DNA from 4 places in the Pseudomonas sp. TNT2022 ID642 genome. Region 1 is predicted to be linked to each of the others. Evidence: predicted binding sites of a transcription regulator. Region 1 holds the regulator's gene; each other region holds the start of a gene.
What was found. The regulator sigma-54, encoded in region 1, starts transcription at its own class of promoters, with help from an activator protein. The targets are predictions, from matches to a motif close to ANTGGCATNNANNTTGCTNT.
Positions count from the first base shown of each region.

Region 1 (4,603 bases):
GCCACCAGCGCATCCAGCGCTTCCTGTTCCTGATGCCCTTCAGTACTCAAATAGATCTTGGTGCCCTTGCCTGCCGCCAGCATCATCATCGCCATGATGCTTTTGCCATCGACCGTTGTCTCTGGCGTACGGCCCACTCTGATCGAGCAGTCCGGAAACTGCCCGGCCACGCCAACGAATTTGGCCGATGCGCGGGCATGCAGGCCCAGCTTGTTGATGATTTCGATTTCCAGAGCAGGCATCGCGGTGTGAATCCTTTAAGTGAGGTCGCGGTGGCGAACCTGGACGTTCTTCAGGGTTTTCTGCAGGGCCTGACCCAGGCGTTCGGTCAGGTAGACGGAGCGGTGATGCCCGCCGGTGCAGCCAATGGCAATGGTGACGTAGGCGCGGTTGCTCGCGGCGAAACGCGGTAGCCATTTGTGCAGGTAAGTGAAGATGTCCTGAAACATTTCTTCGACCTCCGGCTGTGCCGCCAGGTATTCGGCCACCGGCGCATCGAGACCCGATTGCGCACGCAGTTCCGGCTTCCAGTAAGGATTAGGCAGGCAGCGCACATCGAACACCAGATCCGCATCCACCGGCATGCCGCGTTTGAAGCCGAATGACTCGACCAGAAACGCGGTGCCTGGCTCCGGCTGGTTCAGCAGACGCAGCTTGATGGTGTCGCGCAACTGGTACAGGTTCAGATTGGTGGTGTTGATCTTCAGGTCGGCGAGGTCGGCAATCGGGCCGAGCAGGGCGGTTTCATCCTGGATAGCTTCGGCCAGCGAGCGGTTGGCGTTGCTCAGCGGATGGCGACGGCGGGTTTCGGAGAAACGCTTGAGCAGAGTTTCCTCGTCGGCATCCAGATACAGGACATCGCACTGGATGTGCTTGCTGCGCACATCTTCAAGCAGCTCGGGAAAGCGCGACAGGTGGCTCGGCAGGTTGCGCGCATCAATGGACACGGCCACCAGCGGCTGCGCCAGTTCAGTGTGAATCAGCGCACGTTCGGCCAGTTCCGGCAGCAAGCCTGCCGGCAGGTTGTCGATGCAGTAGTAACCGTTGTCCTCAAGGACATCCAGTGCGGTACTTTTACCCGAGCCGGAGCGGCCACTGACGATGATCAAGCGCATGATTAGTGCCCGTTCTGCTCGTCCAGGACAACCTGATACAAGGCTTCGTTGCTCGCAGCGCTGCGCAGTTTATCGCGCACGTCCTTGCGATCGAGCATGCTGGCGATCTGACGCAGCAACTCCAGGTGCGCATCGGTGGCGGCTTCCGGGACCAGCAATACGAACAGCAGGTCAACCGGGGCGCCATCGATGGCGTCGAAATCGATTGGCGCTTCAAGGTGCATCAAGGCGCTGATAGGCGACTGGCAACCCTTGAGACGGCAGTGAGGAATGGCGATGCCGTTACCAAAACCGGTGGAGCCGAGTTTTTCACGGGCAATCAACGCCTCGAAGACATCTTGCATCTCCAGATCCGGCACTTCGCGGGCGATCAGGTTGGCAATTTGTTCGAGGGCTTTCTTTTTACTGCCGCCCGGCACGTTCACGAGGGAACGGCCGGGGGTCAGGATGTTTTCAAGTCGGATCATGGGGTGGGGGGGTTATCGACCGGTAGCGCCCTGAAGGAGGCTCTGGGTCTTTTCCTTATGCTTTTTGAGTTGGCGATCCAGCTTGTCGGTCAGTGAGTCGATCGCAGCATACATATCAGTATCTTCTGCGTTGGCGACCACTTCGCTGCCGGGTATATGCAAGGTGGCTTCGATTTTCTGCTTCAGCTTTTCGACGCACATCGTGACTTGCACGTTGGTGATCTTGTCGAAATGGCGCTCCAGTCGTTGGAGTTTTTCCTCGATATAGGAACGCAGAGGTTGGGTCACTTCCAGTTGGTGTCCACTGATGTTGACTTGCATACAGCTTCTCCTTCGTTGCCAGTGCATAAAGCGGCAGGCTGGATAGCCTGCCACTGGAACGCTGTAACGTGGCTTACATCAACCGCTTGCGTTCGCTCGAAGGCGCGATCCCGAGAGATTCGCGGTACTTGGCGACGGTGCGGCGAGCCACCTGAATGCCTTGTGCCTCCAGTAAACCAGCGATCTTGCTGTCACTCAACGGCTTTTTCTGATTTTCCGCTGCAACCAGTTTTTTGATGATCGCGCGGATCGCTGTGGACGAGCATTCGCCGCCTTCGGAGGTGCTGACGTGGCTGGAGAAAAAGTATTTCAACTCATAAATACCGCGCGGGGTATGCATGAATTTCTGTGTGGTCACCCGTGAAATCGTTGATTCGTGCATGCCGACCGCTTCGGCGATGTCGTGCAGGACCAGCGGCTTCATGGCTTCGTCGCCGTACTCCAGAAAACCGCGTTGATGCTCGACGATCTGGGTGGCTACTTTCATCAGGGTTTCGTTGCGGCTTTGCAGGCTCTTGATGAACCAGCGGGCTTCCTGCAACTGATTGCGCATGAAAGTGTTGTCGGCGCTGGTGTCGGCGCGACGGACGAAACCGGCGTATTGGGCGTTGACGCGCAGGCGCGGCACCGATTCCTGATTCAGCTCGACCAGCCAGCGCTCGTTGTCCTTGCGCACGATCACGTCAGGGACGACGTATTCGGCTTCAGTGGACTCGATCTGAGAGCCCGGACGCGGATTGAGGCTTTGCACCAGTTCGATGACCTGGCGCAGTTCGTCTTCCTTGAGTTTCATGCGCCGCATCAACTGGCTGTAGTCGCGGCTGCCGAGCAGGTCGATGTAATCGGTGACCAGGCGTTTGGCTTCAGCCAGCCAAGGCGTCTTGGCTGGCAACTGGCGTAATTGCAGCAGCAGGCACTCGCCGAGATTGCGCGCGCCGATGCCGGCCGGTTCAAACTGCTGGATGCGGTGCAGGACCGCTTCGATTTCGTCCAGTTCGATGTCCAGTTCCGGGTCGAACGCCTCAAGGATCTCTTCGAGGGTTTCGTCCAGGTAGCCCTGATTGTTGATGCAATCGATCAGGGTCACGGCGATCAGGCGATCGGTGTCGGACATCGGTGCGAGGTTCAGTTGCCACAGCAGGTGGCTTTGCAGGCTCTCGCCGGCGGACGTGCGGGTGGTGAAGTCCCATTCGTCATCGTCGCTGCTGGGCAGGCTGCTGGCGCTGGTCTGGTAAACGTCTTCCCACGCGGTATCGACGGGAAGTTCGTTGGGGATACGCTCGCTCCAGTCACCTTCCTCAAGGTTGTCCACCGTGGGTGCGGTTTCCTGATAGGAGGGTTCCTGGATTTCGATGGGCTTCTGTTCGGCGTTGTCGGCCATGGGGTCGGAATTGTCGAAGTCGTCGCCTTCTTCCTGGCGTTCGAGCATCGGATTGGATTCCAGAGCCTCCTGGATTTCCTGTTGCAGATCCAGGGTCGACAATTGGAGCAGGCGGATGGCCTGTTGCAGCTGCGGTGTCATCGTCAGCTGCTGGCCCATTCTCAAGACTAGCGATGGTTTCATGGCAGGGGCTTAACACCTTATTCGCCGGCGCTATGCGCCATCCACTACAGGGCGCCGGAGCGCCAAACTTAAGCAAATTATATGCCTGAAACTGAAGTGTTTGCCTAGAGCGCTGTAACAATTAAAGCGTATTAATTCCTGCTTGAATCGATACAGCGCCCGGGCGGCGCACCGGGCACTGTTACGCTTACAGGCGGAACTCGTGACCCAGATACACTTCCTTGACCAGATCGTTGGCCAGGATGGTTTCTGCATCGCCTTCAGCGATCAGTTGACCATCGTTGACGATGTAAGCGGTTTCGCAGATGTCCAGCGTCTCGCGGACGTTGTGGTCGGTGATCAATACACCGATACCCTTGGCCTTGAGGTGGTGGATGATCTGCTTGATGTCGCCGACCGAGATCGGGTCGACGCCGGCGAACGGTTCGTCGAGCAGGATGAATTTTGGTGCCGTTGCCAGCGCGCGAGCAATTTCCACTCGGCGGCGTTCACCACCGGACAGGCTCATGCCAAGGTTGTCGCGGATGTGGCTGATGTGGAATTCCTGCAGCAGGCTTTCCAGCTCTTTGCGGCGACCGGCCTTGTCGAGTTCCTGACGGGTCTCGAGGATGGCCATGATGTTGTCAGCCACCGACAGTTTGCGGAAGATCGACGCTTCTTGCGGCAGATAGCCGATGCCGGCCTTTGCACGACCGTGCATCGGCTGGTGGCTGACGTCCAGATCGTCGATCAGTACGCGGCCCTGATCGGCCTGTACCAGGCCGACGATCATGTAGAAGCAAGTGGTCTTGCCGGCACCGTTCGGGCCGAGCAGACCGACGATCTGGCCGCTGTCGATCGACAGGCTGACGTCACGCACGACCTGGCGGCTTTTATAGGCCTTGGCCAGGTGCTGAGCTTTCAGAGTTGCCATTACTGGGTTTTCTCGTCGGTTTTCTTCTTCGGCTGGATCACCATGTCGATGCGCGGACGCGACTCGGTGACCTTGTTGCCGGTAGCGCGACCGGCGCTGGCCAGTTTCTTCACGGTGTCGTAGACGATTTTCTCGCCCTGAGTGACGTTGCCGTCTTTGTCGACGACCTTGGCCTTGTCGATCAGTACGACGCGGTTTTGCTGGGCGTGGTATTGAATCGTCA
Region 1 is NZ_JAMDGW010000001.1:69,227-73,829, forward strand. It holds gene M5G26_RS00290 (HPr family phosphocarrier protein) at 1-242, opposite strand, end outside; gene rapZ (RNase adapter RapZ) at 258-1,115, opposite strand; gene ptsN (PTS IIA-like nitrogen regulatory protein PtsN) at 1,118-1,582, opposite strand; gene hpf (ribosome hibernation-promoting factor, HPF/YfiA family) at 1,595-1,903, opposite strand; gene M5G26_RS00310 (RNA polymerase factor sigma-54) at 1,977-3,467, opposite strand; gene lptB (LPS export ABC transporter ATP-binding protein) at 3,655-4,380, opposite strand; gene lptA (lipopolysaccharide transport periplasmic protein LptA) at 4,380-4,603, opposite strand, start outside.

Region 2 (4,603 bases), on a different contig from region 1:
CATCAATGTAAGTGAACACCTCGGCTGAGGCCGGCAGTGTCACCAGCGCCATCGCGACGATCAGCCACGCGCGGATCATGGTGTGTGCACCCGCTGCACGCTGAGGGCGACGGGCGGGCTCTGTTGAATGATCGTCTGACCGTCAATGACCTGCACGGCGAGGCGATGCTCGCCGCGATCGACGTTGACCAATTGCAGGATCGGCACATTGCTTGGCTGGCCGTAGGGTTCGTCATCGAGTACCAGTCTTAATTGATGCGGCGGTTGCAGGCGTGGCTTGATCAGCACGTTGACGGTAAAGGTGCCGTTGTTCGCGCGCAGGGCTTCTTCGGTGGGCAGCCCGGCGAGTTCGAGGATGTCGTAGGCGTTGCGCTGAGGTTCGCGGTTGCCGCTGACGGGCGCAGGGGGTGCGCTCGGCGCTTGCGGCTCGACGCGATTGAGCGGCGGCAATTCCACGGGCTGCGCCTGTACGCCGTCCGGTGAGTGATCGCTGTAGACCGTGTTGCCGTTGGCATCGGTGTACTTGTAGATCTGCGCGGCGGCGGGCAGGGCTATCAACAATAGAATGTAGAGAAAGGTGCGACCCATGAAATCGACCGGGATTGAAAGCGATGGGGTGCAGCATAGGTCAGGGTGGGCGAGAGGCCCAAGCTGTTAACAATTGGAATTGAAAAGCAAAGTCAAAAGATCGCAGCCTTCGGCAGCTCCTACAGGGATCGATGTAGGAGCTGCCGAAGGCTGCGATTTTTTGATCTGCAATAAAAAAGGCCTCCCGAAGGAGGCCTCTTTCACTCACGCCACGTAACGCGGCGCTACCGGATCAGCAGCTGTAGTACAGCTCATATTCCAGTGGGTGTACGAAGGTGCGAACCTTGATTTCTTCTTCCGATTTCAGCGCGATGTAAGCGTCGATGAAGTCGTCGGAGAATACGCCGCCCTTGGTCAGGAACGCGCGGCCCTTGTCCAGCTCTTCCAGGGCTTCTTTCAGGCTGCCGCAAACTTGCGGGATCTCTTTCGCCTCTTCAGGCGGCAGGTCGTACAGGTTTTTGTCGGCAGCGTCGCCTGGGTGAATCTTGTTCTGGATACCGTCCAGACCGGCCATCAGCAGTGCAGCGAAGGCCAGGTACGGGTTGGCAGCCGGATCCGGGAAACGTGCTTCGATACGGCGGGCTTTCGGGCTCGACACGTAAGGAATACGGATCGAAGCGGAACGGTTGCGAGCCGAGTAGGCCAGCATTACGGGAGCTTCGAAGCCTGGTACCAGACGCTTGTAGGAGTTGGTCGCCGGGTTGGTGAAACCGTTCAGGGCCTTACCGTGTTTGATGATGCCGCCGATGAAGTACAGAGCGGTATCGGACAGGCCGGCATAGCCTTCACCAGCGAAGGTGTTCTTGCCGTCTTTCCAGATCGACATGTGCACGTGCATGCCCGAACCGTTGTCGCCGTACAGTGGCTTCGGCATGAAGGTCGCGGTGCGGCCGTATGCATCAGCAACGTTGTGCACAACGTACTTCAGGGTTTGGGTTTCGTCGGCTTTCTTCACCAGGGTGTTGAACTTGACGCCGATTTCGTTCTGGCCGGCAGTCGCCACTTCGTGGTGGTGAACTTCAACGGTCAGGCCCATTTCTTCCAGTGCGTTGCACATGGAGGTACGGATTTCGTGGTCGTGGTCGAACGGTGGCACCGGGAAGTAGCCGCCTTTGACGCCTGGACGGTGACCCTTGTTGCCGCCTTCGATGTCCTGGTCGGACATCCACGAACCTTGCTCGGAGTAGATCTTGAACATCGAGCCGGAGATGTCCGACTTGAATTTCACCGAGTCAAAGATGAAGAATTCTGGCTCTGGACCAGCGAACACGGTGTCACCGATACCGGTGGCTTTCAGGTGTTCTTCGGCACGCTTGGCGATCGCACGTGGGTCGCGGTCGTAGCCTTGCATGCTCGAAGGTTCGATGATATCGCACACCAGGATCAGGGTGGCGTCTTCGGTGAACGGGTCGAGAACGGCAGTTTCGTCAACCGGCATCAGGATCATGTCGGAGGCTTCGATGCCTTTCCAGCCAGCAATGGAGGAACCGTCGAACATCTTGCCGACTTCGAAGAAGTCTTCATCCAGCGCATCGCGAGCCGGCATGGTCACGTGGTGCTGAGTGCCTTTGGTGTCCGTGAAGCGCAGATCAATCCACTTGACGTCATGATCTTTGATGAGTTGAACCGTCTTCGACATATGTCCTCCGGGTGGCTTCGGGCTTGGTAGTGGATGCCCTTGAATTTGGGTGATGCCGGCGCGAATACTCTGCCAAGGCAACCTGCCTCACAAGGGAGCAAATTGCATGCCAGTGCCCCAGCATGGGTTTTTTGCCCCAAATTCACGCTTATAAAGGCTTCAAACGCCTGAACGCTGGAAATCTCGCCCTCTAATGTAGCGTCTTGATTCGAAAATGACCTGTTTTGGTGCATGCAAAACCTTCTGCACATTAACTGGTTAAACCTTGAGCAATTTCCGCTATAATCCGCGCCCCCCTTTTTCGGCTGGCCGTTCGCGCGCTGTTTTCATGAAACTAATCGTAAAAGTCTTCCCCGAGATCACCATCAAAAGCCGACCTGTCCGGACGAAGTTCATCCGCCAGTTGGCCAAGAACATCCGCACCGTGCTCCGCGACCTGGACCCGGCCGTGGTGGTGAACGGTGTGTGGGACAATCTCGAGCTGGAAACCCGCGTTACCGACGCCAAAGCCTTGAAAGAGATGGGTGAGCGCCTGACCTGCATGCCGGGCATAGCGCACTTTCTGCAGATCGACGAGTACCCGCTGGGCGACTTCGACGACATCACCGAGAAGTGCAAACAGCACTACGGCGATGCGCTGGCCGGGAAGATTTTCTCGGTGCGCTGCAAGCGTGCCGGCAAGCACACCTTCAGCTCGATGGACGTCGAAAAATACGTCGGCAGCAAGCTGCGCCGTGAGTGCGGTGCCGCCGGGATCGACCTGAAAGCGCCGGAAATCGAAGTCCGGATCGAAGTTCGCGACAAACGGTTGTTTGTGATCCACAGCCAGCACAATGGCATCGGCGGCTACCCGCTCGGCGCCCTGGAGCAGACGCTGGTATTGATGTCCGGCGGCTTTGACTCGACGGTTGCGGCCTACCAGATCATTCGTCGGGGCCTGATGACGCACTTCTGCTTTTTCAATCTGGGCGGTCGTGCCCACGAATTGGGCGTGATGGAAGTCGCGCATTTCATCTGGAAGAAGTACGGCAGCTCGCAACGCGTGCTATTTGTCAGTGTTCCGTTCGAAGAAGTGTTGGGCGAAATTCTCGGCAAAGTCGATAACAGTCATATGGGCGTCGTATTGAAGCGTATGATGTTGCGCGCGGCCTCCAACATCGCCGACCGTCTGCACATCGAAGCGCTGGTCACCGGCGAGGCGATCTCCCAGGTGTCGAGCCAGACGCTGCCGAACCTGTCGGTGATCGACTGTGTGACCGACAAACTGGTCCTGCGTCCGCTGATCGTGGCGCACAAGCAGGACATCATCGACACGGCCAACGAGATCGGCACTGCCGATTTCGCCAGGCACATGCCGGAATACTGCGGGGTCATCTCGGTCAATCCGAAAACCGCCGCCAAACGCGGTCGTGTTGAACACGAAGAGAAAGAATTCGACATGGCAGTGCTCGAGCGTGCGCTCGAAAACGCCAAACTGGTGCCGATCGATCGGGTGATCGACGAATTGGGCCAGGACGTACAGATTGAAGAAGTCAGCGAAGCACTGGCCGGCCAGATCGTGATCGACATCCGTCACCCGGATGCCGCCGAGGATGAGCCGCTGGAACTCGCTGGCGTAGAAGTACAGACGATGCCGTTCTACGCAGTGAACGCTCGTTTCAAGGAGCTGGATCCGACTCGCCAGTACCTGCTGTATTGCGACAAAGGCGTGATGAGTCGCCTGCATGCTCACCATTTGCTCAGTGAGGGGCATGCCAATGTGCGCGTTTATCGACCGAGCTAAGTGCCCGGGGCTGTTTGCCTGTGGCCTGCGTCACCGGCCCCCCGACACCGCCGTCAAGCTGTAACGGCCATGCCGGACACTACTGCTAATCGCTGCCAAGACTTGTCAGCAAACCGAATCCTCTGATCGAGATACACAAGTGATCGAAAATCTACGCAACATCGCCATCATCGCCCACGTTGACCATGGTAAAACCACCCTGGTAGACAAACTCCTGCGTCAATCCGGCACTCTGGAGCGCAACGAGCTCAACGACGAGCGCGTGATGGACTCCAACGACCAGGAAAAAGAGCGCGGTATTACCATTCTGGCGAAAAACACCGCCATCAACTGGAACGGCTACCACATCAACATCGTGGACACCCCGGGCCACGCCGACTTCGGCGGCGAAGTTGAACGTGTAATGTCGATGGTTGACTCCGTTCTGCTGCTGGTTGACGCTCAAGACGGCCCTATGCCGCAAACCCGTTTCGTGACCAAGAAGGCTTTCGAAGCCGGCCTGCGTCCAATCGTGGTAATCAACAAGGTTGACCGTCCAGGCGCGCGTCCGGACTGGGTTCTGGATCAGATCTTCGACCTGTTCGACAACCTCG
Region 2 is NZ_JAMDGW010000024.1:103,105-107,707, forward strand. It holds gene M5G26_RS23320 (DUF4124 domain-containing protein) at 1-79, opposite strand, end outside; gene M5G26_RS23325 (DUF4124 domain-containing protein) at 76-588, opposite strand; gene glnA (type I glutamate--ammonia ligase) at 821-2,227, opposite strand; gene thiI (tRNA uracil 4-sulfurtransferase ThiI) at 2,556-4,010, shown strand; gene typA (translational GTPase TypA) at 4,150-4,603, shown strand, end outside.
Region 2: a site for sigma-54 is predicted at 2,322-2,341, ahead of glnA (type I glutamate--ammonia ligase). Genes of this name have one in related genera too.

Region 3 (4,603 bases), on a different contig from region 1:
CAGGGCGATATCCTGCGCCTTGATGCGTTTGCCAAAGCTCAATAACGACGCGGACTTCTTGCGCACCCTGCCCGGGTTGATTCCCTGTTTGCGTAGTTGTGCCTTGATCAGCGCCGGGTTCTGTCCGCTCAACTCGCCAGTGACTTTACTGCCTTTCCTGTCCGTGCCTTCCCAGGCATAAATACTGATTTTCGCTGCCTTGACCGCCATGTTCAGTCCTTGGTGACCCGGTTGATTTCTTCAAGGCTGGTAATGCCTTGCATGGCCTTGTGCAGCCCGGAGGTGCGCAGGTCGTCGAAGCCGTCGCGGCGCATTTGAATGTCGATTTCCAGCGAGTTGCCTTCGGCCATGATCAAGCGTTGCAACTCCGGTGTGTTTTTCACCACTTCATAAATCCCCACGCGTCCCTTGTAACCGCCGTTGCAGTGATCGCAACCGACCGGCTCGTAGATCGTGAAATGGCCGATGCGTTCCTCGGGGAAGCCTTCCTTGATCAAGGTTTCGCGTGGGATCTCGATAGGCTTCTTGCAGTGGCTGCACAGTTTTCGCGCCAGGCGCTGAGCGATGATCAGGCTGACCGAGGTGGCGATGTTGAAGCCGGGGATGCCCATGTTGTGCAGACGGGTCAGGGTTTCCGCAGCGCTGTTGGTGTGCAGGGTCGAGAGCACGAGGTGGCCGGTCTGCGCAGCCTTGATCGCGATCTCGGCGGTTTCCAGATCGCGGATCTCGCCAACCATGATCACGTCCGGATCCTGACGCAGAAACGAGCGCAGCGCTTGGGCAAAATCGAGGCCCTGTTTGGGGTTGACGTTGACCTGGTTGATGCCTTCCATATTGATCTCCACCGGGTCCTCGGCGGTGGAGATATTGATGTCGACGGTGTTGAGGATATTCAGGCCGGTGTACAGCGACACGGTTTTCCCCGAGCCGGTGGGGCCAGTGACCAGAATCATGCCTTGGGGCTGCTTGAGCGCGGCCATGTACAGTTCTTTCTGCGCGGGTTCGTAACCAAGCGCGTCGATGCCGATCTGTGCGCTGGACGGATCGAGGATCCGGATCACCACTTTTTCCCCCCACAGCGTCGGCAGGGTGTTGACGCGGAAATCGATCGACTTGCTCTTCGACAGGCGCATCTTGATCCGCCCGTCCTGCGGCTTGCGCCGCTCCGAAATATCGAGACTGGCCATGACTTTCAAACGTGCGGCGATGCGCCCGGCCAGTTGAATCGGCGGTTTGGCCACCTCGCGCAGGATGCCGTCGGTGCGCACTCGTACCCGGTAGTTCTTCTCGTAGGGCTCGAAGTGCAAATCAGAAGAACCGCTTTTGATCGCGTCGAGCAACATCTTGTGAACAAAACGCACCACCGGCGCATCGTCGGCGTCGAGTCCGCCAATCGTGTCTTGCTTGCTGTCGTCGATGGATTCGACATCGAGGCCATCGAGATCGACATCGGCCATGTCTTCCAGGCCACTGGCGTGGGTGTCGAAGAATTTCTCGATGGCGTCGGTGAGCTTGTCGTCCTCGACCAGAATGGCTTCGGTGCTCAGCCCGGTGCTGAACTGGATGTCGTTGATCGCTTGATGGTTGCTCGGGTCGGAAATGCCCACGAACAGTTTATTGCCGCGCCGCCACAGGGGCAGGGCATGGTGCTGACGCACCAGTTTTTCGCTGACCAGGCCTTTGGGCTGGGTTTCCTTGTCGAGGCAATTGAGATCAAGGAACGCCATGCCGAAATGCTCGCTGGCGATCTCGGCGACCTGCCAGCTCTTGACCAGTTTGTTCTGCACCAGATAGCTGACCAGCGACAAACGATTGCGCTGGGCCTGTTGCCAGGCTTGCTGGGCGCTTTTTTCCGTGAGCAGTTCGGCCTGGACCAATTGCTTGGCCAGACCGCTCAGAGCGATGTCATTCATGGGGATTCCGCACGCTTGCAGTTCATGACTTATAGCCTAGTCAAGTGACAGCGCCAAACACGGCCAATGCAGGTGACAAAAAGTGTCAGATAGTGCGGTTACGGGTTGTAGGAAATGGCGATGTATGTGGTTCGCGCCCAAGGGGCGGGGCTTCGAAGGCATTGGCATGGCCTATGCTGCTTCCCTTTCAGATCATGAGATTTCGACTCATGCATGGAGCGTGTCTATGAAAAAACAACAAGGTTTTACTCTGATCGAGCTGCTGATCGTGGTGGCGATCATCGGGATTCTGGCAACCATCGCCCTGCCGCAATATTCCAAGTATCAGGCGCGGTCGAAGGTGACGGCGGGGCTGGCGGAAATCAGTGCGCTGAAGGTGCCGTTTGAAGACACCATCAACCAAGGCACAAATCCTACCCTCGCAATCGTGAAGGGGGATGCGGTGACCACTACATCCAACTGTGCATTGTCGGCCACAGGTACCGCCGCTGACGGCGCGGGATCGATCGTGTGTACGATCGCCAATGCCCCGGCACCGGTGCTGGGTAAAACCATTACGCTGACGCGCTCTTCGGGTACCGGCGCCGGTGTCTGGAGCTGTGCTACCACGGTGGCACCGGACTATTCGCCAAAAGGCTGCACCGCCAGCGGTACATAAGTTGAATGTATGCTGAACAGAATGCCCCGCAGTGCGGGGCATTTTTCATTGCGCAGCCGTTCACAAAAGCTTCAATAATTTCAGCGTCTTAGGAACTTTCCAAAAAACCGCAACTTGCATGTGAATATTGCGCATGTCATGCAAATTGCATGATTCCGAAAATCTGCGATAAACATAAGTTGTTGATTTATAAGGATTTTGTGTTGATGGAAAAGTTGGCACAGCGTTCGCAACTACCTTGGTAACCCTGCTGACAAGACAACCAGCAGACTTTCCAGAAAAACAGGAGTTACTCGTATGAAGAAGTTCGCTATCACTGCCGCTGCTGCTACCGCGCTGACCCTGACCATGGCTTCCGGTGCATTCGCACAATCCACTCAGGCTACCCAGGCTCCAATGACTCTGGCTGCCGGTGAAGTTACCCAGGCTAAAGAAGCTACTTCTGACACCTGGATCACCACCAAAGTCAAAGCTGACCTGGTCACCGAAAAAGGCATTCCAGGTACTGACATCAAAGTAGAAACCAACAAAGGCGTTGTATCGCTTTCGTCGACTACTGCTGTAACTGAATCGCAGAAAGACGTTGCTGTTGCGATCGCCAAGAAAATCAAAGGCGTTAAAGCGGTCTCCGCTGACGGCCTGAAAGCCGAGTAAGGCATGACTTCTCGCCTGGACCGGGAGAAGGCGCGACAGACGGGCCGAGCAATACGTCTGCCGCAACTTTAGAGTTCATGCGAACGGTCACACGGAGGTGACCATTACGGGCCCCGACACTTGTGTCGGGGCCTGTTCTATTTTTAGAAGCAAAAGATCGCAGCCTTCGGCAGCTCCTACAATTGGAATGCACTTCCATGTAGGAGCTGCCGAAGGCTGCGATCTTTTGCTTTTTCAGTTACCGCGTTTGCTGTTGATCTGCCGCAGGCGATTGCCTTCAAAGCGCAGGTATTGGTACATGCCGTTGCTCGGGCCGTAGGTCCACTCCTCGACCTGAAACTCTTCGCGGCGATTGGCGCTGCGCTTGTAGCCCAACACATCACGGCTGACCGGCTCACCGCATTTCTGCAGGACTTCGCTGGACCGGTCGCCAAGGCTGATCAATTGACTGCCGCAGCGCAGCGTATCGGACGCCGAGGCGTGACTGGCCGCGAGCGTCATTGCGAGCAAGGCCAGCCACTGTAGTTTCATCATTCGGCGTCCAGATGCATTTGCGTCACCACGCGGCCATCGCTCTCGGCTTCACCGAGATTGGCGTCGATGAAGTACACGCGGTCATCTGCCAGTTGGCCTTTATCGACGAGGTAGTCCTTGATGCTGCTGGCACGGTCCTGACCCAACTGACGCAGCAACACATCGCTGCCACTCCAGAACTGGATCACGCCTTCACGCATCTTCGCCGTGCGTTCTTCCTTGCCCAGATCCTTCCATTCGGCCGGCGGCTGGGTTTTCAGGCGGGTGCGGTAAATGCCTTCGAGCAGTGGACCTTTTTCGCTGTCCGGCACTTGCAGCAATGAAGCTTGGGCCGGGACTTTATCGCCGCGACGCTGGAGCATCTTGTAGTAGTTGTACTGGTATTCACGTTCCAGACGTTGCTCGGCGAGTAACGGACCGTCACTGCTTTTGGCCGCAGTGCCTTCGATTTCCAGACGCAGTGCCGGACGCTCCTTCAGCGCCTGGGACAATTTGACCAGTGCGGCCTCGGCATCCTTGCTCAACTCGCTGGAACCCGGAGCAAACGAAACGGTGCCAAGGTCTTGCGAACCACCGCCACTGATCAGCCCGCCAATCATTTTGAACGGCGCGGCGGCGGCTTTGACGATCAGGTTGCGCAAGGTCTGCCAGACAATCGGCATCACGCTGAATTGCGGGTTGTTCAAGTCGCCGGTCACCGGCAATTCGATGGAGATCTTGCCGTCGACATCCTTGAGCAGGGCAATCGCCAGTTTCAGCGGCAGGCTCACGGCATCCGGGCTGTCGACCTTTTCACCGAGCTGCAATTGCTCGACCACCACTTTGTTCTCGGCTTTGAGCTGGC
Region 3 is NZ_JAMDGW010000006.1:40,287-44,889, reverse strand. It holds gene M5G26_RS04910 (type II secretion system F family protein) at 1-210, opposite strand, end outside; gene pilB (type IV-A pilus assembly ATPase PilB) at 213-1,913, opposite strand; gene M5G26_RS04900 (pilin) at 2,140-2,571, shown strand; gene M5G26_RS04895 (BON domain-containing protein) at 2,869-3,225, shown strand; gene M5G26_RS04890 (DUF2845 domain-containing protein) at 3,460-3,756, opposite strand; gene M5G26_RS04885 (DUF748 domain-containing protein) at 3,756-4,603, opposite strand, start outside.
Region 3: a site for sigma-54 is predicted at 2,074-2,093, ahead of M5G26_RS04900 (pilin). Genes of this name have one in related genera too.

Region 4 (4,603 bases), on a different contig from region 1:
CCGGCCCCGGGCTGTGGGGCCAAAACGCAAAAACGCCGCTACCTGATGCGCCTGTTGGGCGAACGGGTGAGCGACGTCTTTGTCGTAGGTGGGGCAACCGCCGTTGGTTACCTGTGCGTTTTACGTAGCGAGATTTGTGCCAACAGCCGGAAAATCAAAAGCCCCTCACCCTAGCCCTCCCGAAACGTCGGACCGCCCAGAGGGAGAGGGGACTGATTGGGGGATGCTCGAGAAGTACGCCGACCTGTGATTTTCTGCTGTGAATCCATAATCGACTCGGTCTTTCAGGTCGATGTTTGACGCCAGACACCTAGGTCGGTCCCCTCTCCCTCCGGGAGAGGGCTAGGGTGAGGGGCTTTTCAAGCGCTCAGAGCATTTCAGCCAAGCAACTCACTCATGGCAATGATCTGCTCCGCCACCTGAATCAGCTTCTGCTGCCGGCTCATCGCCTGGCGCCGCATCAGGGTGTAAGCCTCTTCCTCGTTGCAATCCTTCATCTTCATCAATAACCCCTTGGCCAGCTCAATGCGCTTACGCTCAGCCAATTGCAGATCACGCGCCTGCAACTGCGCACGCAAGGCCTGATCACTCTCGAAACGCGCCATCGCCACATCGAGAATCGGCTGCAAACGCTGGGCGTGAATGCCTTCGACGATGTAGGCGCTGACCCCGGACTTGATCGCCTGGCGCATCACTCCCGGATCATGCTCATCGGTAAACATCACGATTGGCCGTGGCTGGTCGCGGCTGACCAGCACCACTTGCTCCATGACATCGCGGCTCGGTGACTCGGTATCGATCAGAATTACGTCCGGGCGCACCGTTTCGACGCGCGCGGGCAGGTCGATGGTCAGGCCGGACTCGTCGATCACCTCGAAACCGGCCTCGGTCAACGCAGCCTTCAGGCGCCCGACTTTTTTCGCTGTGTCATTGATCAGCAGAATGCGCAACATATTCGCGGTCTCCTGTCAGCGGCGGGCGAGAAGGGGAGCGTCGTCGTTCAACGCATGCAGCTTGAAACTGCGCGCGTAGCCGGCCGGGTCGCTGCCGTCCCAGACTTTGCCGTCGAGCAACTGGCTGCTGCGCATGTCGGTGCCCCACGCCGCCACGCCGACAGCGGTCGCGGCATCGCGATACAGATCGAGTTGCTGAACCTGACGGGCGACGGCGAGGTAATCCGGGTCTTCGCGCAGCAAGCCCCAGCGGCGGAACTGGGTCATGAACCACATACCGTCCGACAGATACGGCAGATTCACTTCGCCGTTACCGTGAAAGCGCAGCGCGTGCGGATCCTGCCAGCGATTGCCGAGGCCATCGGCATAATCACCGAGAAAACGCGGTTCTATGCAGGAAAGCGGCGCGTCCAGATACTCCGGCGCACTGAGCAACTGCGCGGTGCTGCGACGATTTTCCGGGCTCTCTTCGATAAAGCGGCTGGCTTCAAGGATCGCCATCACCAGCGCCCGCGCCGTGTTCGGGTATTGCTCGACAAATTCACGAGTGCAGCCGAGGACTTTTTCCGGGTGATCGGGCCAGATGGTCTGGCTGGTCGCCAGGGTGAAACCGAGGTCCTGCTGCACCGCGCTCGCGGCCCAAGGCTCGCCGACGCAAAACCCATCGATGCGCCCGGCTTGCAGGTGCGCAACCATTTGCGGCGGCGGCACCACCACACTGTCGACATCCTGCAATGGATGAATGCCCTGACTCGCCAGCCAGTAATACAGCCACATCGCATGAGTGCCAGTGGGAAAAGTCTGGGCGAAGGTGAGTTTTGCGCGGCTTTGGTGCACGTGCCGGTCCAGTGCTTCAGGACTGCTCACGCCGAGGTTTTGCAGGTCGTGGGACAGGTTGAGACTTTGACCGTTCTGGTTCAGCCCCATCAACACCGCCATGTCGCTCGACGCCACGCCGCCGATGCCCAGGTGCACGGCGTAGATCAGGCCGTACAGACTGTGCGCAGCATCCAGTTCACCGCTGACCAGTTTGTCGCGCAAATTGGCCCAGGATGTCTGGCGCTTGAGGTTCAGCGTCAATCCGTAAGGCTGAGCGAAGCCCTGTGTCGCGGCGACGACAACCGATGCGCAGTCGCTCAACGCCATGAAACCGAGGTTGATTGCAGTCTTTTCCGGGGCATCGCTGCCATTGACCCAAGCCAGCGGCCCTACCGAAGGTTCATTCATACACCGCCACCTCGAAAAAAAGCGCCGCCGCGGACTTTGCGCAGGCAAAACCCGGGACGACGCCATTGTCCTTGCCCGCGTGCCGTCATTGGCCTGCGCGCTGATAGCAAGGAAGGTGCAAGGCATATGCCACTGACAGTGATTTGCGCATGCGCCTCGCGCGGTAGGTCGATGCCCGGCTATAATCGCCGCCTCTTTTCGCCGCCCGAGTCATCGCCGCCCATGTATTCCCTGGCCCGTCAGCTGTTGTTCAAACTTTCCCCGGAAACCTCCCACGATCTGTCGCTGGATCTGATCGGCGCGGGTGGGCGTTTGGGCTTAAACGGCTTGCTGTGCAAGGCGCCGGCGAAGAAGCCGGTGACGGTCATGGGCCTGGAGTTTCCGAACCCGGTGGGTCTGGCGGCCGGTCTGGACAAGAACGGCGCGGCCATCGATGGCTTCGCGCAACTGGGTTTCGGTTTTGTCGAAATCGGCACGGTGACCCCGCGTCCGCAGCCGGGCAACCCGAAACCACGAATCTTCCGCCTGCCGGAAGCCGAGGCGATCATCAACCGCATGGGCTTCAACAACCTCGGTGTCGATAACCTGTTGGCGCGTGTGGCGGCGGCTAAGTACAAAGGCGTGCTGGGCATCAACATCGGCAAGAACTTCGATACCCCGGTTGAACGCGCGGTCGACGATTATCTGATCTGCCTGGACAAGGTTTACGCCCACGCCAGCTACGTGACAGTCAACGTCAGTTCGCCGAACACCCCGGGCCTGCGCAGCCTGCAGTTCGGCGACTCGCTCAAGCAATTGCTCGCCGATCTGGCCGCGCGCCGCGCTGAACTGGCCCTGCGTCATGGCAAACATGTGCCGTTGGCGATCAAGATCGCGCCGGACATGACCGATGAAGAAACCGCGCAGGTGGCTCAGGCGTTGATCGAAACCGGCATGGACGCGGTGATCGCGACCAACACCACCCTGAGTCGTGTCGGCGTTGAAGGCATGGAGCATGGCGACGAGGCGGGAGGTTTGTCCGGCGCGCCGGTGCGGGAGAAGAGCACCAATACCGTGAAGGTGCTGGCCGGTGAATTGGCTGGGCGTTTGCCGATCATCGCGGCGGGCGGGATTACTGAAGGCAAGCATGCTGCCGAGAAGATTCTCGCGGGTGCGAGTCTGGTGCAGATTTATTCGGGCTTCATCTATAAGGGCCCGGCGCTGATCCGTGAATCGGTAGACGCAATCGCCGCCCTGCGCAAATAACCCAACCCGATACGGTCAATGTAGGAGCTGCCGAAGGCTCGGGCCGCGTTCGGACGATCTTTTGATCTTGATTCTAAAAAACAAGATCAAAAGATCGCAGCCTTCGGCAGCTCCTACAGGGGTAGTTGCCCGCCAATCGAAAGGTGGGTGACAGTCGAGTTTTCGGGCATAAAAAAGGGCTCCTCGAAGGAGCCCCTGGGCCGCAGCCCGCCGTCCGGGAAGGACGTGCATGGTAAGTCGTTACAAATTCAGATTGTCGTGTCGGAATTAATGCCCTGTGTCAGCCGACGGCGTGAAGTTCGTTGAGTCTGTGGATTCCCGCAGTGCCGGTCATACCGTCCCAGTTGTCGCCGCGTCCTTCTCGCCAGCCGTTAATCCAGGCTTGACGTACCGACGGTAGAGTAAATGGGCAAAGCTCACGGGATTTGCCACCAACGCCATATTGATATCCGCGCAAAAATGCTCTTTCCAACGGATCACGCTTAAGTCTTCTCATAGGGTGTTTCCCTCACTTGTTGACTGTTTGTGTCGCGTTGACCTCAACCGAGGTCGGGCAGAAAACAACCTGCCATGGTGCGGCTCGCTGCCGGCGTGGCGAGCCAAGGTGTTGACGCCGTTGCGACGTCAACCTGTGTTCAGTTCTAACCAATGAGTCACACCGAGGGAATGATCGTTTTGTCATAAGGACGTAACGAAATTAGTGCTACAGCCATAAGTAACGACGGTTTTCATGCACGGTTTTTCAGCAAACCCCGGTATGATCGGCCCCGCGCTGGATGATGGGGTTAATTCTTTAGTGAGAATGACCCACGTTTGCGCTGGGGTATAAAGCGACGAAGGGTCGCTTTAAGACTTTTTGTTTCATCAACTTTTTTATCTGTCCCGGCATCTAAGCTCTTTTAACCCGAGCAGCGGGGATGGAACGGCACACCTTCGTGCCACGCGGGCGTTCTTTTAGAAAAGCGCCTGATTGAAAACCGGATCGGCAATGCGTTGCCGATTCACTAGCCAAAGGCTCTGGAAATACCATGTCCGACCGTTTCGAACTCTTCCTCACTTGCCCTAAAGGCCTTGAAGGCCTGCTCATCGAGGAAGCCGTCGGGCTTGGCCTTGAAGACGCGCGCGAGCACACTTCCGCCGTGCGTGGCATGGCGACCATGGAAACCGCTTATCGCCTG
Region 4 is NZ_JAMDGW010000008.1:52,110-56,712, reverse strand. It holds gene M5G26_RS09935 (ANTAR domain-containing response regulator) at 378-953, opposite strand; gene M5G26_RS09930 (CmpA/NrtA family ABC transporter substrate-binding protein) at 969-2,180, opposite strand; gene M5G26_RS09925 (quinone-dependent dihydroorotate dehydrogenase) at 2,403-3,425, shown strand; gene rmf (ribosome modulation factor) at 3,706-3,921, opposite strand; gene rlmKL (bifunctional 23S rRNA (guanine(2069)-N(7))-methyltransferase RlmK/23S rRNA (guanine(2445)-N(2))-methyltransferase RlmL) at 4,454-4,603, shown strand, end outside.
Region 4: a site for sigma-54 is predicted at 2,295-2,314, ahead of M5G26_RS09930 (CmpA/NrtA family ABC transporter substrate-binding protein). Genes of this name have one in related genera too.